3 regions of the Streptomyces sp. NPDC052042 genome follow, and region 1 is predicted to be linked to each of the others. Evidence: riboswitches for the same ligand, from Rfam matches in the RefSeq annotation. Region 1 holds a riboswitch; each other region holds the start of a gene.

Region 1 (4,573 bases):
CCAGATCGGCGTCGGTGAGCTCCTCGGCGCGGTCCACGAAGCGGACGACGACGCCCGGTTCGGCGGCCAGCGCGTCCACGTCGGTGAAGTTCGACATCAGCGGAACGGCACACACCGCGACGCGCAGCACGTCCTCGCCGTGCGGCGGGGCCACGGCCGACTCGCGTACGGCGCCGCGCAGCGAGACCCGCAGCCCGTCCTCCTCGTCGATGCCGAGACCGTGCGCGAAGGGCAGCACCCCGTACGTCGGGCGGCCGGTGACCTCGCGCAGCATCTCCAGCCCCGGCTCCAGCAGCGACACATCGCCGCGGAACTTGTTCACGAGATAGCCCGCGACCAGCGACTGGTCCTCGGCGGAGAGCAGCGCCGTCGTACCGAAGAACGAGGCGAAGACGCCGCCGCGGTCGATGTCGCCGACCACCACCACCGGGAAGCGCGCCGCTCGGGCGATGCCCATGTTCACGATGTCCGTGCGCCGCAGATTGATCTCGGCCGGGCTGCCCGCCCCTTCGCAGATCACCGCGTCGTACGTGCTCCGCAGCCGGTCCAGGCAGTCCACGACCGTGCCGAACAGCGCCTCCTGCCGTCCGCCGTGGTAGCCGCGCGCGCTCATCTCGCCCACCGGCCTGCCCATCAGGACGACCTGGCTGGAGCGGTCCCCGCCGGGCTTGAGCAGCACCGGGTTCATCAGCGCCGTCGGCTCCACCCGGGCGGCCGCCGCCTGCATGGCCTGGGCGCGGCCGATCTCGGCACCCTCACGGGTGACGTAGGAGTTCAGCGACATGTTCTGCGCCTTGAAGGGCGCCACCTTCACGCCCCGGCGCGCGAGCCAGCGGCAGATGCCCGCCGTGACGACGCTCTTGCCGGCGTCCGAGGTGGTTCCGGCGACCAGGAGTCCGCCGCTCATGTCCGTCTCCGTCCTGCGATCAGGCGTCCCGTGAACGCGAGCCGCGCGGCCCGTGCGCCCGCGGCCGACGCGACGGCGCTCCCCGTGCCCGCGGCCGACGCGACGGCGCTCGACGCGCCCGCGAGCCGCTCGCCCGCGACACGGCGCACCACGAGGCCCGCGCCCAGCCGTCCGGCCACGCACACGCCGAGGGCCAGCAGACCCACCCGGCGCGACAGCCGCACCGCGCGCTCGATGTCCGCGGTCTCCACCGCCCGGCCGTCCGCCCCGTTGAGGACGGGGCGGTGCTCGACCCGGCCGCCGTACGCCAGCGTGCCGCCCAGCCGCACGCCCAACGCGCCCGCGAACGACGCCTCCACCGGGCCCGCGTTGGGGCTCGGGTGCTTCGTGGCGTCGGCCCGCCACGCCCGCACGGCGTCGCGCGGACGGCCGCCGGCGGCCACCGCGAGCAGCGCGGTGAGCCGGGCGCCCGGCCAGCCCACGAGGTCGTCGAGGCGGGCGGAGGCCCAGCCGTAGCGGCGGTGGCGGAGCGACCTGTGGCCGACCATCGCGTCCAGGGTGTTGACCGCCCGGAAGCCGACGAGCCCGGGCACACCGGCCAGCGCCCCCCACACCAGGGCGCCGACCACGGCGTCCGAGGTGTTCTCGGCCACGGACTCCACCACGGCGCGGGCGATCTGCGGCCCGTCGAGGGAGTGCGGGTCGCGCCCGCACAGATGCGGCAGCCGTTCCCGGGCGAGCGCGACGTCCCGCGCCTCCAGGGCGCCGCCGATGGCCCGCGCCTCCCGTCCCAGCGACGTGCCACCGACCACGGACCAGGTGGCGGCCACGGTCAGCGCGATGGAGGCGGCGGGGTGACGCCGTACGGCACGGGAGAGCAGCGCCGCGCCCCCCGCGGCGCCTCCGGCGCAGACGAGGGTGTGCAGCGCGCCCCACCCGCGGTGGTCGCGCCACAGACGGCGCTCGACGGCCGCTGCGGCCCGCCCGAAGGCGGCGACCGGGTGCCCCCTGCGGGGGTCACCGAGCAGCAGATCGCCGATCAGACCGGCCGTGGCGCCGTACGCGAACACGCGATCGGCACGCATGGCTCAACCGGCCGCGGTGCCTCGAAGGACCTTCGTACGGGAGGCTCTCGGTGAGAGCGTCACAGCGATCGACGCACGGCTGCCAGGCATGGCGACATGTCCTCACTCAGGGTCCGCGCCCTGGTTCGACGTGACCGGCGACGAGAGTCTCCTGGCTCCCGGATCCGCGGCTTCCCCCGGCCTTCCAGCTCGCTCGCGCGTGCCGTGACTTCCCGGTGTGGGGGACCGCTCCCCGGTGACAGTGGCGGGACCGCGCCGGATTCGCACCGGCTTCCTCTGCTGTCGCCGTAAATGGCTCCGGCAGTCCACCACGCTCCGCGAAGGCCCGTCAACTTGCCGTTGACCTGCGGCGGCGCAATGTGCTGAGGCCCACAACCGCACCGGCGCACCACGACGGGCCGGACGCACGGCATGCGTCCGGCCCGTCGGAGGAGCGCGGAAAGGGGAGGAGGCGGGGCTCAGACGACGATCAGATAGATCCCGTACGCGACCGCCGCGGCGCACAGCGCGAAGCAGGCGTATGCGCCCGCACGCGCCAGCGGCCGTGACGCGCCGGAGCCTCCCGAACCGCCCTCCGCCGCCGGCTGCTTGGCGAGCCCGATGATGCCCAGGGTGAAGAGACCCACCAGCGCGACGGTGACGACGAGGGACACACCGAAGACGGAGCCGAGGGCTGCCCAGTCGATTTTCATGCTGATTCCTTAGACGGTCTGCGGACGGTCCGCGCGATCGGCGAGGCCGGTACGAGGGAAGGCCGCTCGGGCTGTGGCCGGTGAACCCTGCCGGTCACGGCACTAGACGGTGGCGGGGCGCGCCGGGTCCTGGGCGGTGACCGCCGGGGCCGGGGGCACGGGTGCGGCCGGGATGACGGTCATGAGGTCCTGCGTCGAGGCGGTGGCCGCGAGGGTGGGCGGCGGGCTGACGGCGGCGATGGCCGTGGTGACGACGCCCGCGGGCTCGGCGGCGCTCTGCGGCGGGGCGACGTCGTCGTGGCCGACCGGCTTGCGCCGCGACACCAGCCAGATCGAGCCGGAGCCCGCGACCAGCAGCGCGGCGACGAGGACGATGCCCCAGGTGCCCTGCTTGGTCAGGAACTCGGCACCCGCGCCGACCAGGCCCGCGGCGGGCAGCGTCAGTCCCCAGGCGACGAACATCCGGGTGGCGGTGGACCAGCGGACCACGCCGCCCTGGCGGCCGAGCCCCGCGCCCATCACGGCGCCGGAGCAGGACTGGGTGGTGGAGAGGGAGAAACCGAGGTGCGAGGAGGCCAGGATGACCGTGGCCGCACTGGTCTGGGCGGCGAAACCCTGAGGCGGGCGGAGGTCGGTGAGGCCGGTGCCCATGGTGCGGATGATCCGCCAGCCGCCCAGGTAGGTGCCGAGCGCGATGGCCGCACCGGCGGACACGATGACCCAGACCGGAGGGTTGGCGCCGGGGCGCAGCACACCGCTCGTGATCAGGGCCAGGGTGATGATGCCCATGGTCTTCTGCGCGTCGTTGGTGCCGTGGGCGAGGGAGACCAGCCCGGCCGAGGCGATCTGACCGGCGCGGTAGCCCTTGGCGGCGGTCTTCTCCTGGGCCTCGTCGCGGATGTTCCTGCCGATCCGGTACGTCAGCCGGGTGGCCAGCAGCGCCGCCAGACCGGCGACGATCGGGGCGGCGATCGCGGGGATCAGCACCTTGGTGACGACCGTGCCGCCGTTGACCGACGACCAGCCGACCGACATGACCGCGGCGCCTATCAGACCGCCGAACAGGGCGTGCGAGGAACTGGACGGCAGGCCGACCAGCCACGTCAGCAGATTCCACAGGATGGCGCCGACGAGCGCCGCGAAGATGACCTCCGTCCGCAGACCGTCCTCGTTGATGATCCCGCCGGAGATCGTCTTGGCGACCTCCACGGACAGGAACGCACCGACGAGATTGAGAACGGCGGACATGGCCACCGCGGTCTTCGGTCTGAGTGCGCCGGTGGAGATGGTGGTTGCCATCGCGTTGGCGGTGTCATGGAAACCGTTCGTGAAGTCGAACACTAGAGCTGTCGCGATCACTATCGCGAGGAGCAGCGTGATGTGTTCCATTTACCCAGGCAATCGTTCGACGGCATTGGCAGGTGGACGGTAAGCAACGTTGGTGAACAGGAGATGAACTGGATGGGGCGTCACGGTGTCGCGGCAAAGCGCTCCCAAAGGCGCGTTCCGGCCGCCCCGTAGCCCCCTCGCGCCCCGACGTCACTGTCCGTGATTCCTCGGCTCGGCCCTGTGTACGCACGCCCCGGCGGGCCGACAGGATCGCCGCGTGAGCGATCACCAGCGGGACGCGATCGAACGGGCGTGGGCGGGAGTCGTCGCCACCGCCCACAGGACGGCGGCCGACGGGCTCGTCGTCGGCACGTCGGGCAACGTCTCGGCCAGGGTCGGCGACACGATCCTGGTCACCCTGGTCCCCGAGGTCCCGCCGATCCACTACGCCGCCGCCGTGCTCGGCGGGCCGGTGCGGGTCGCGGCCTACGCGCGTTACGGAACCGACGAGCTGGCCGTGAACATGCTCGACGCACTGCGCGACCGCACCGGCTGCCTGC
Region 2 (4,573 bases), on a different contig from region 1:
ACCGCGTACACCTTCGTCGCCGTTCCCGCGGCGATCTACGCGGCGGGTGCGGCGGGCTTCTTCGCCGTGCCGTACACGATCCTGGTGTACCCGCTGATCTTCACCTTCCTGCCTCGGCTGTGGTCGGTCTCGCACCGGCACGGGTACGTGACCACGTCCGACTTCGTCCGGGGTCGCTTCGGCTCGAAGGGGCTCTCGCTGGCGGTGGCCGTCACCGGCCTGCTCGCCACGATGCCGTACATCGCGCTGCAACTCGTCGGCATCCAGGCGGTCCTGGACGTGATGGGCGTCGGCGGCGGCGAGAACACGCACTGGTTCGTCAGGGATCTGCCGCTGCTGCTCGCGTTCGCGGTGCTCGCCGCGTACACCTACTCGTCCGGTCTGCGGGCCCCCGCGCTGATCGCGTTCGTCAAGGACGGCCTGATCTACCTGGTCATCGTGGTGGCGATCGTCTACATCCCGATCAAGCTGGGCGGGTTCCACGACATCTTCGCCGCCGCACAGGAGAAGTTCGCGGGTCCGCCCGGCGGGAAGCCGACCGGTTCCCTGGTACCCGCCGAGGCGGGCCAATGGGGTTACGCCACCCTGGCATTGGGCTCGGCACTGGCCCTCTTCATGTATCCGCACTCGATCACGGCGACCCTCTCCAGCGGCAGTCGCGAGGTGATCCGGCGCAACACCACGATCCTGCCGCTGTATTCGCTGATGCTGGGCATGCTGGCGCTCCTCGGCTTCATGGCGATCGCCGCCGGGATCGTGGTGGAGAACGGACAACTGGCGATCCCTCAGTTGTTCGAAAACATGTTTCCCGACTGGTTCGCGGGGGTGGCCTTCGCCGCCATCGGCATCGGCGCGCTGGTGCCCGCCGCGATCATGTCCATCGCGGCGGCCAACCTCTTCACCCGCAACATCTACAAGGACTTCCTCAGACCGGACGCGACGGCCGAGCAGGAGACCAAGGTCTCCAAGCTGGTGTCGCTGCTGGTGAAGGTCGGAGCCCTGGTCTTCGTCCTCGCCATGGACAAGACGGTCGCGATCAACTTCCAGCTGCTGGGCGGGATCTGGATCCTCCAGACGATGCCGGCCCTGGTCGGCGGCCTGTTCACCCGCTGGTTCCACCGCTGGGCGCTGATCGCGGGCTGGGCGGTCGGCATGGTGTACGGGACCGTCGCCGCGTACGGGGTCTCCAGCCCGACCCAGGCGCACTTCGGCGGATCGTCCGCCAAGATCCCCGGCATCGGTGAGATCGGCTACATCGGTCTGACGGCGTTCGTGCTGAACGTGGTGGTGACGGTGGTGCTGACCTTCGTCCTGAACGCCGTGAAGGCACCCGCCGGCATCGACGAGACCTCGCCCGCCGACTACACGACGGACGCGGGCGACCCGGGCGTCCGGGCGGTGCCGCCGCCGGCCGTGCCGGAGCCGCCGAGCGCGGCGGCGGCACCGGGCGGAGGCCGCTGAGGACGGCCGCCCCGACGGCCCGCAAACGGCCCGCCGAGCCCCTTTCCCGAGGGGCGCGGCGGGCCGTCCGTCTTCTTCCCGCGAGGGCCGCAGCGCGCGTCCTACGGCCTTGACTGGAGTCGGCCGACACAACATCTGGGGGCGGCGGCATCGAGCGGCCCCCACATGTATGCTCATGCTCGCTGTCGTCGCAGGGGAATCCGGTGCGAATCCGGAACTGTCCCGCAACGGTGTATTCGGTGTGCTTTTGCACACTCGAACGAGTCCGACGACCTGCCGACAGCGCATCCGGCTCGACCGAACCGGATGCCAGACGTCCGGGCCTCGCGGATGGGCCGGCGGACGCCGTACGCAGTGCCGCCCCGTCATGGGTTCCACGCTGCCCGGCCGCCCGTCTCCCCGCAGGCCCCGAGCCGAGCGAGGGAGAGCACCGCGTGACCATCGCGCCAGCCGATCCGGCCTCAGTCGCCGTGTCCGAAGCGGACAAGTCCGGGGGTACCGCACACGACGAGCCGGGAACCGCGCTGCTGCGGACCCTGACCGCCCTCACCGCCGACCTGCCCGACACCGACCCCGGCCGGGTGGCCGCCGCCGCGCTGCGCGGGCGCTCCGCCCGGGCGGACGAGGCAGAGCTGCGCTCGCTGGCCACCGAGGCCGCCGCGGGGCTGATCTCCGAGGACCCCGCCTACTCCCGGCTCGCCGCCCGGCTGCTGACCCGTACCATCGCGGACGAGGCGGCGGGGCAGGGCGCGGTCTCCTTCTCCGCGTCCGTCGCGGTCGGCCACCGCGAGGGACTGATCGCGGACCGCACCGCCGCGTTCGTCGCGGCGCACGCGACCGCCCTGGACGCCCTGGTCGAACGCTCCCTCGCCGATGGCGCCGACGACCGGTTCGGCTACTTCGGGCTGCGCACCCTCCACAGCCGCTATCTGCTGCGCCACCCGCACACCCGCCAGGTCATCGAGACACCGCAGCACTTCATGCTGCGGGTCGCGTCCGGTCTCGCCGAGGACGACTCCCCGCGTGCGCTGGACGAGGTCGCGGCGCTGTACGGGCTGATGAGCCGGCTCGACTACCTCCCCTCCTCCCCCACCCTGTTCAACTCCGGCACCCGGCATCCGCAGATGTCGTCCTGCTACCTGCTGGACTCCCCGCTCGACGAGCTCGATTCGATCTACGACCGCTACCACCAGGTGGCGCGGCTCTCGAAGCACGCGGGCGGCATCGGTCTGCCGTACTCCCGCATCCGGGCCCGCGGTTCGCTGATCCGGGGCACCAACGGGCACTCCAACGGGATCGTGCCGTTCCTGAAGACGCTCGACGCCTCCGTGGCCGCGGTCAACCAGGGCGGGCGCCGCAAGGGGGCCGCCGCCGTCTACCTGGAGACCTGGCACGCGGACATCGAGGAGTTCCTGGAGCTGCGCGACAACACCGGTGAAGACGCCCGCCGTACGCACAACCTGAACCTGGCGCACTGGGTCCCGGACGAGTTCATGCGCCGGGTCGACACGGACGGCGACTGGTCGCTGTTCTCTCCCTCCGACGTGCCCGGTCTGGTGGACCTGTGGGGCGAGGAGTTCGACGCCGCGTACCGGGCCGCCGAGGCCAAGGGGCTGGCCCGCAAGACGCTTCCGGCCCGGGAGCTGTACGGCCGGATGATGCGCACCCTCGCGCAGACCGGCCAGGGCTGGATGACCTTCAAGGACGCCGCCAACCGCACCGCGAACCAGACCGCCGAACCGGGCCGCGTCGTCCACTCGTCGAACCTGTGCACCGAGATCCTGGAGGTCACCGACGACGGCGAGACGGCCGTCTGCAACCTGGGCTCGGTCAACCTCGGCGCGTTCGTCGACGGCGGGGACATCGACTGGGAGCGGCTGGACGCCACCGTCCGCACCGCCGTGACCTTCCTGGACCGGGTCGTCGACATCAACTTCTACCCGACGGAGCAGGCCGCCCGCTCCAACGCCAAGTGGCGTCCGGTGGGTCTGGGCGCCATGGGCCTCCAGGACGTCTTCTTCCAGCTGCGGCTGCCGTTCGACTCCCCCGAGGCCCGCGCGCTCTCCACGCGGATCTCCGAGCGGATCATGCTGGCCGCATACGAGGCGTCCTGCGATCTCGCGGAGCGTTCGGGTCCGCTGCCGGCCTGGAAGGAGACGCGGGCCGCGCGCGGAGTGCTGCACCCCGACCACTACGCCACCGAGCCGTACTGGCCGGAGCGCTGGGAGGCGCTGCGCGCCCGGATCGAGCGGAGCGGGATGCGCAACTCGCTGCTGCTCGCCATCGCGCCGACGGCGACGATCGCCTCGATCGCGGGCGTGTACGAGTGCATCGAGCCGCAGGTCTCCAACCTCTTCAAGCGCGAGACGCTCAGCGGGGAGTTCCTCCAGGTCAACGCGTACCTGGTGGAGGACCTGAAGCGGCTCGGCGTATGGGACGCCCGGACCCGCGAGGCGCTGCGCGAGGCGAACGGCTCCGTGCAGGGCTTCGCCTGGATCCCCGAGGACGTGCGGACCCTGTACCGCACGGCGTGGGAGATCCCGCAGCGCGGCCTGATCGACATGGCGGCGGCCCGTACGCCGTTCCTCGACCAGAGCCAGTCGTTGAACCTCTTCATGGAGACGCCCACCATCGGCAAGCTCTCCTCGATGTACGCGTACGCCTGGAAGAAGGGGCTGAAGACGACGTACTACCTGCGGTCCCGCCCCGCCACCCGGATCGCCCGCGCCGCCTCCGGCCGCACCGCGGCGACCGCCCCCGTTCCCGCCCAGCAGACGCCGGTCCCCGACGCGGATGCGATCGCCTGCTCCCTGGAAAACCCCGAGTCCTGCGAGGCCTGCCAGTAATGACCGACGCCAACTCCTCCAAGAACCTGCTCGACCCGGGCTTCGAACTGACCCTGCGCCCCATGCGCTACCCGGACTTCTACGAGCGCTACCGGGACGCGATCAAGAACACCTGGACCGTCGAGGAGGTCGACCTCCACTCGGACGTCGCCGACCTCGCGAAGCTCTCGCCGGGCGAGCAGCACCTGATCGGGCGGCTGGTCGCGTTCTTCGCGACGGGCGACTCGATCGTCGCCAACAACCTCGTTCTCACGCTGTACAAGCAC
Region 3 (4,573 bases), on a different contig from region 1:
ACCTCTCCGTAGCGTTCTTCGAACTTTTCCTTGAACTCCTCGTAGAAGGAACCGACTTCGGTATATCCGGCAGGAAGGTCGAGCGCGTCGGGAAGGTACCAGGCTTCGGTGTACCCGTCGCTCTCCTCCCTGTTCTTTCCGCCGTGCAGATGCGTCACGATCGGCACCGGGCCGGTGTACGGTCCGGGCGTCGAGCGGAACGTGGGACGCGCGTCCCGGCCCCGGGTTCCGCCCGGAGGGTTCGCCCAGTGCAGTGTGGGGTCGACCGGCAGCAGGTGCGGCAGATACCGGCCGTCACGGCCCCGCAACTGGTTCTGCCACCTGACCCGCACGGGCGTTCCCGACCGGGCCTCGATGGTGAAAGCGGGGTAGTGGAAGGAACCGGGATGCCCGGTGGAGCCGTATCCCCACACGGTTGTCGCGGGCAGGCCGGGCGGCAGCACCTGCTGTTGGAACTGCCGCACACCGATGGTGTAGTGGTCGACGGGAGCGCCTACCGCGCCGCGGACCGTCGGCATGGCGGGCGGGACGACGAGGGGTGCGACGTACTTGCCCACCTTCCGCGGGTCGAGGACGCTCCTGTCGGGCGCCACCCACAGCCGTGGTGGGGCGGTGGCGGCGGGAAGGAGCGCGACCATTCCGCCGACCGTTGTCTGAACGAACCTGCGTCTCGTGACCACCCGTATCCTCCGGTACTCGTCGGATCGGCTCCTTCACCGCCGCTTTCTCGGCCCGGCCCCGCGGCCCCCGAACCACCGGCTCGTGCCAGGCCACATCAGGCTGCCGCAGGCGGCCCGGACACGCGCTGCCGGAATACTCCGGGCGAAGGAACTTCCGGGCACCGTCAACGCCCTTCGGCAGGCTGTGAGGCTTGCCCCGCACGGCCTCGTCCCACCGATCGGGCCTCGGCGAGTGCATGCGGCGCGACTGGCCCGATGAAGTGACCACCGGGTCGTGCCGCGATCCGTCATCGGTGGCCCGACTCTCCGGCGGCCTCAGAACCGGCTGTGCTTCTCGATGTCTTCCGTGAACTCCTCGATCGCCCGTGCGGTGAGCGTGGGCCGTGTGTCGGCGATGGCGGCCAGGTAGTCCTCGGTGGTCGCCGGTCGGCCCTGACGGTGCACGACTTCCCGCTCGAACGCCGTCTGCGCTCCCTTGCGCGCCGCGAACTCGATGTCGGCCGGGGTGAACAACTCGCTGGCCGCCACCAGTTGGGCCAGGTCGACCCAGCCGTCCGCGTTCCCGAGATAGCGGGCCCAGATCGCCGCGCGGGCGGTCGGGTCGGGGGGCCCGATGGGGATGACGCAGTCGAACCGGCCGGGGCGCAGGAAGGCCGCGTCGAGGGAGCGCACCGAGTTGGTGGCACAGGCCAGCAGGCGGGAGTCCTGCTCGCGGAAGACGGGGATGAGTTTGAGCAGTTCGTTGGTCACCCCGTGGCCGGGATCGACCGCCTTTCCGGAGCGCGCGCCGGCGATTTCCTCGACCTCGTCGATGAAGAGCAGCACCGAGTCCAGTTCCGCCAGTTCCGCGAAGGTCTCCCGCAGTGCCGCGGCCAGCCCGTCGCCCGTGTCGGCCGCGAGCCGGGACGGGAAGAGCTCCACGAACGGCCAGCCGAGCCGTGAGGCGACCGATTTGGCGAAACTCGTCTTCCCGGTCCCGGGCGGGCCGAAGAGAATGATGGCCTTGGGCGGCACCACGCCGTAGCGGTCGGCCAGTGCCGGTTCCTCGAGCGGAAGCACCACACGGCGTTCGACGACCTGCTTCTCCCGGTCCATGCCGGCCATGGCGTCCCAGAGGTCCCCCGGCAGCATGCGCCCGCCCAACGCCGCCAGGACATCGGTGTTCGCGGCTCCGGGCGGTTCGATCTTCTCGTAGTAGGTCAGGTCGTCGCGGAGCCGGTATCCGGCGTTCTCCAGAGCCTTCGTCCCGGTGGCACCCGCGGGCAGCAGTGCGCTGACATGGCGGACGCCCTGTGCGTGCAGGCGCCGCTCCAACTCCGTGAGCAGTGCACTGCCGGCCCCTCGCTCACGCCAGTGGGAGGCCAGGGCGACGAGGAGGACCCATCCTCGTCCCCCGTGCGCCTGAGCCACGGCCATGCCCACGAGTTCGTCGCCGACCACCGCGACCACCGACGGCTGGCCGGCCTTGGCCGCGGCCATCACCTCGGACACCGGAAAGACCGGGTCCCGGCAGGCCGAACGGGACTGGTCCCAGACCTGGATCGCCTGGTCGAGATCGCCCTCGTGATAGTCGCGCAGATGCCAAGCGGGCATCGCCACCACCTCATCCGGCCCAGAGGTGCCATTGTCCCCTGCCCGGGCCGGGCCTGCTCATCGGCCGCGGATCCGGTGGCGCGGACGCCTACGGACCGGGTACAGGTCGTCACGGCGGGACTCGCCCGCGCGCCTCCCGCACCCCGGTCCGCCCGGCATGGAACGCTCGCACGCACGGCCGCACCGGGTGGCGTGCGGCCCCCGGCGGTGCCCTCGGCGGTGGTGGCGGCAGCCGCCGCGCCGACGGCCGGGGGGCGACGGCCCGCGTCTCGGGTGCGGGTGGAAGGGCGAGCGCCGCCTCCCGCCGCGTGGTGTCCCGGGCTCCGGGTGTCCCACTTCACCATCCGGATGCTGGACATGGCGCCTTCCTCCCGTGCGACACCCCGTAAGCTGCCCGGTGCAGCTGGTTCACCCCGTCCGCCAGGCGGGGTGTCGCAAGAGGGAACCCGGTGGGAATCTGGGACTGCCCCGCAGCGGTGAGCGGGAACGACCGCCGTCATACGCACTGGACCCGATGCAGAGGGTCCGGGAAGCGACGGCCAGTAGGTGTCCTCGCACGACGAGGACGTGCCCGCGAGTCCGAAGACCTGCCAACTGCCCGCGCGCGAACGACTCGTGCGTGGACATCCCGGTGACCTCGAGGGCGGGTCGGCGTACATACCAGACGGGACGACCGTGCCTATGCCGCGCGGGGTCGTCGTGGTCAGGTTCGTCATTCCCTTCGCGCTCTCGTCCCGTCTCCGGGATCTCAGGGATTCATCTCGCGAAGGAGATCTCCGTGACAGCGAAGTCCGCAGCCGCGGCAGCACGGGCCACCGTGTACGGCTACCCCCGCCAGGGTCGGAACCGTGAACTGAAGAAGGCGATCGAGGGCTACTGGAAGGGCAGCGTCACCGCCGACGCCCTCCGTGCCACCACCGCCGAACTGCGCCGCACCAACTGGCAGCAGCTCGCCGACGCAGGCATCCATGAGGTGCCCACCGGCGACTTCTCGTACTACGACCACGTCCTCGACACCACCGTCATGGTCGGCGCGATCCCCGAACGCCACCGCGCCGCCGTCGAGACCGACGCCCTGGACGGCTACTTCGCCATGGCTCGCGGCACACAGGACGTGGCCCCGCTGGAAATGACCAAGTGGTTCGACACCAACTACCATTATCTGGTACCGGAGTTGGGGCCGCACACGGTGTTCACCGCCGATGCGTCCAAGCAGGTGGCGGAACTCGGCGAGGCTCTGGCGCTCGGCCTCGCCGCACGGCCCGTGCTCGTCGGCCCGGTCACCTACCTTCTGCTCGCCAAGCCCGCCCCGGGCGTGCCGGCGGACTTCGACCCGCTCACCCTGCTGGACCGGCTGCTCCCGGTGTACGCCGAGGTCCTCGCCGACCTGCGCGCGGCTGGTGCCGAGTGGGTGCAGCTCGACGAGCCCGCCCTCGTCCAGGACCGCACCCCGGCCGAGCTGGACGCCGCCGAACGGGCCTACCGCGGCCTCGGTGCCCTCACCGACCGGCCGAAGCTGCTGGTCGCCTCCTACTTCGACCGGCTCGGCGAGGCACTGCCCGTGCTCGCGAAGGCCCCGGTCGACGGGCTGGCGCTGGACTTCACCGAGCGGGCGTCCGCCAATCTGGACGCGCTCGCCGCCGTCGGCGGACTGCCCGGCAAGCGCCTGATCGCCGGTGTCGTCAACGGCCGCAACATCTGGGTCAACGACCTGTCCGCGTCACTGACCACACTCGGCACCCTCCTGGGGCTGGCCGACCGGGTCGACGTGTCGGCCTCCTGCTCTCTCCTCCACGTGCCGCTGGACACGATGGCCGAGCGGGACATCGAGCCGCAGATCCTGCGCTGGCTGGCCTTCGCCGAGCAGAAGACCGCCGAGATCGTGACCCTCGCCAAGGGCCTGGCCCAGGGCACCGGTTCGATCGCCGCCGAACTCGCCGTCAACCGCGCCGATCTGGCGTCCCGCGCCGGTTCGCCGATCACGCACGACCCGGACGTCCGGTCCCGCGAGTCGACCGTCACGGAGGCGGACGCCCGCCGTTCCCAGCCGTACGCCGAGCGGGCAGCCGCCCAGCGCGCCCACCTCGGACTGCCGCTGCTGCCGACCACGACCATCGGTTCCTTCCCCCAGACCGGTGAACTGCGCACCGCCCGCGCCGACCTGCGCACCGGACGCATCGACACGGTCGGCTACGAGGAGCGCATCAGGGCCGAGATCCAAGAAGTGATCTCCTTCCAGGAGAAGACCGGCCTGGACGTCCTCGTGCACGGCGAGGCCGAACGCAACGACATGGTCCAGT

What was found. Region 1 has a riboswitch for cobalamin ahead of ACIHCL_RS00280 (cobalamin biosynthesis protein). Riboswitches for the same ligand answer to the same signal wherever they lie in the genome.
Region 2: another riboswitch for cobalamin. It lies ahead of ACIHCL_RS22210 (ribonucleoside-diphosphate reductase subunit alpha); the one in region 1 lies ahead of ACIHCL_RS00280 (cobalamin biosynthesis protein).
Region 3: another riboswitch for cobalamin. It lies ahead of metE (5-methyltetrahydropteroyltriglutamate--homocysteine S-methyltransferase); the one in region 1 lies ahead of ACIHCL_RS00280 (cobalamin biosynthesis protein).

What each region holds. Positions count from the first base shown of each region.
Region 1 covers NZ_JBIUBU010000001.1:54,891-59,463, reverse strand. The annotation lists gene ACIHCL_RS00285 (cobyric acid synthase) at 1-907, opposite strand, end outside; gene ACIHCL_RS00280 (cobalamin biosynthesis protein) at 904-1,992, opposite strand; cobalamin riboswitch at 2,137-2,270, opposite strand; gene ACIHCL_RS00275 (hypothetical protein) at 2,451-2,684, opposite strand; gene ACIHCL_RS00270 (anion permease) at 2,787-4,073, opposite strand; gene ACIHCL_RS00265 (class II aldolase/adducin family protein) at 4,291-4,573, shown strand, end outside.
Region 2 covers NZ_JBIUBU010000013.1:183,224-187,796, reverse strand. The annotation lists gene mctP (monocarboxylate uptake permease MctP) at 1-1,461, shown strand, start outside; cobalamin riboswitch at 1,624-1,757, shown strand; gene ACIHCL_RS22210 (ribonucleoside-diphosphate reductase subunit alpha) at 1,896-4,307, shown strand; gene ACIHCL_RS22205 (ribonucleotide-diphosphate reductase subunit beta) at 4,307-4,573, shown strand, end outside.
Region 3 covers NZ_JBIUBU010000018.1:65,059-69,631, forward strand. The annotation lists gene ACIHCL_RS25945 (multicopper oxidase family protein) at 1-638, opposite strand, end outside; gene ACIHCL_RS25950 (ATP-binding protein) at 996-2,273, opposite strand; cobalamin riboswitch at 2,661-2,883, shown strand; gene metE (5-methyltetrahydropteroyltriglutamate--homocysteine S-methyltransferase) at 3,052-4,573, shown strand, end outside.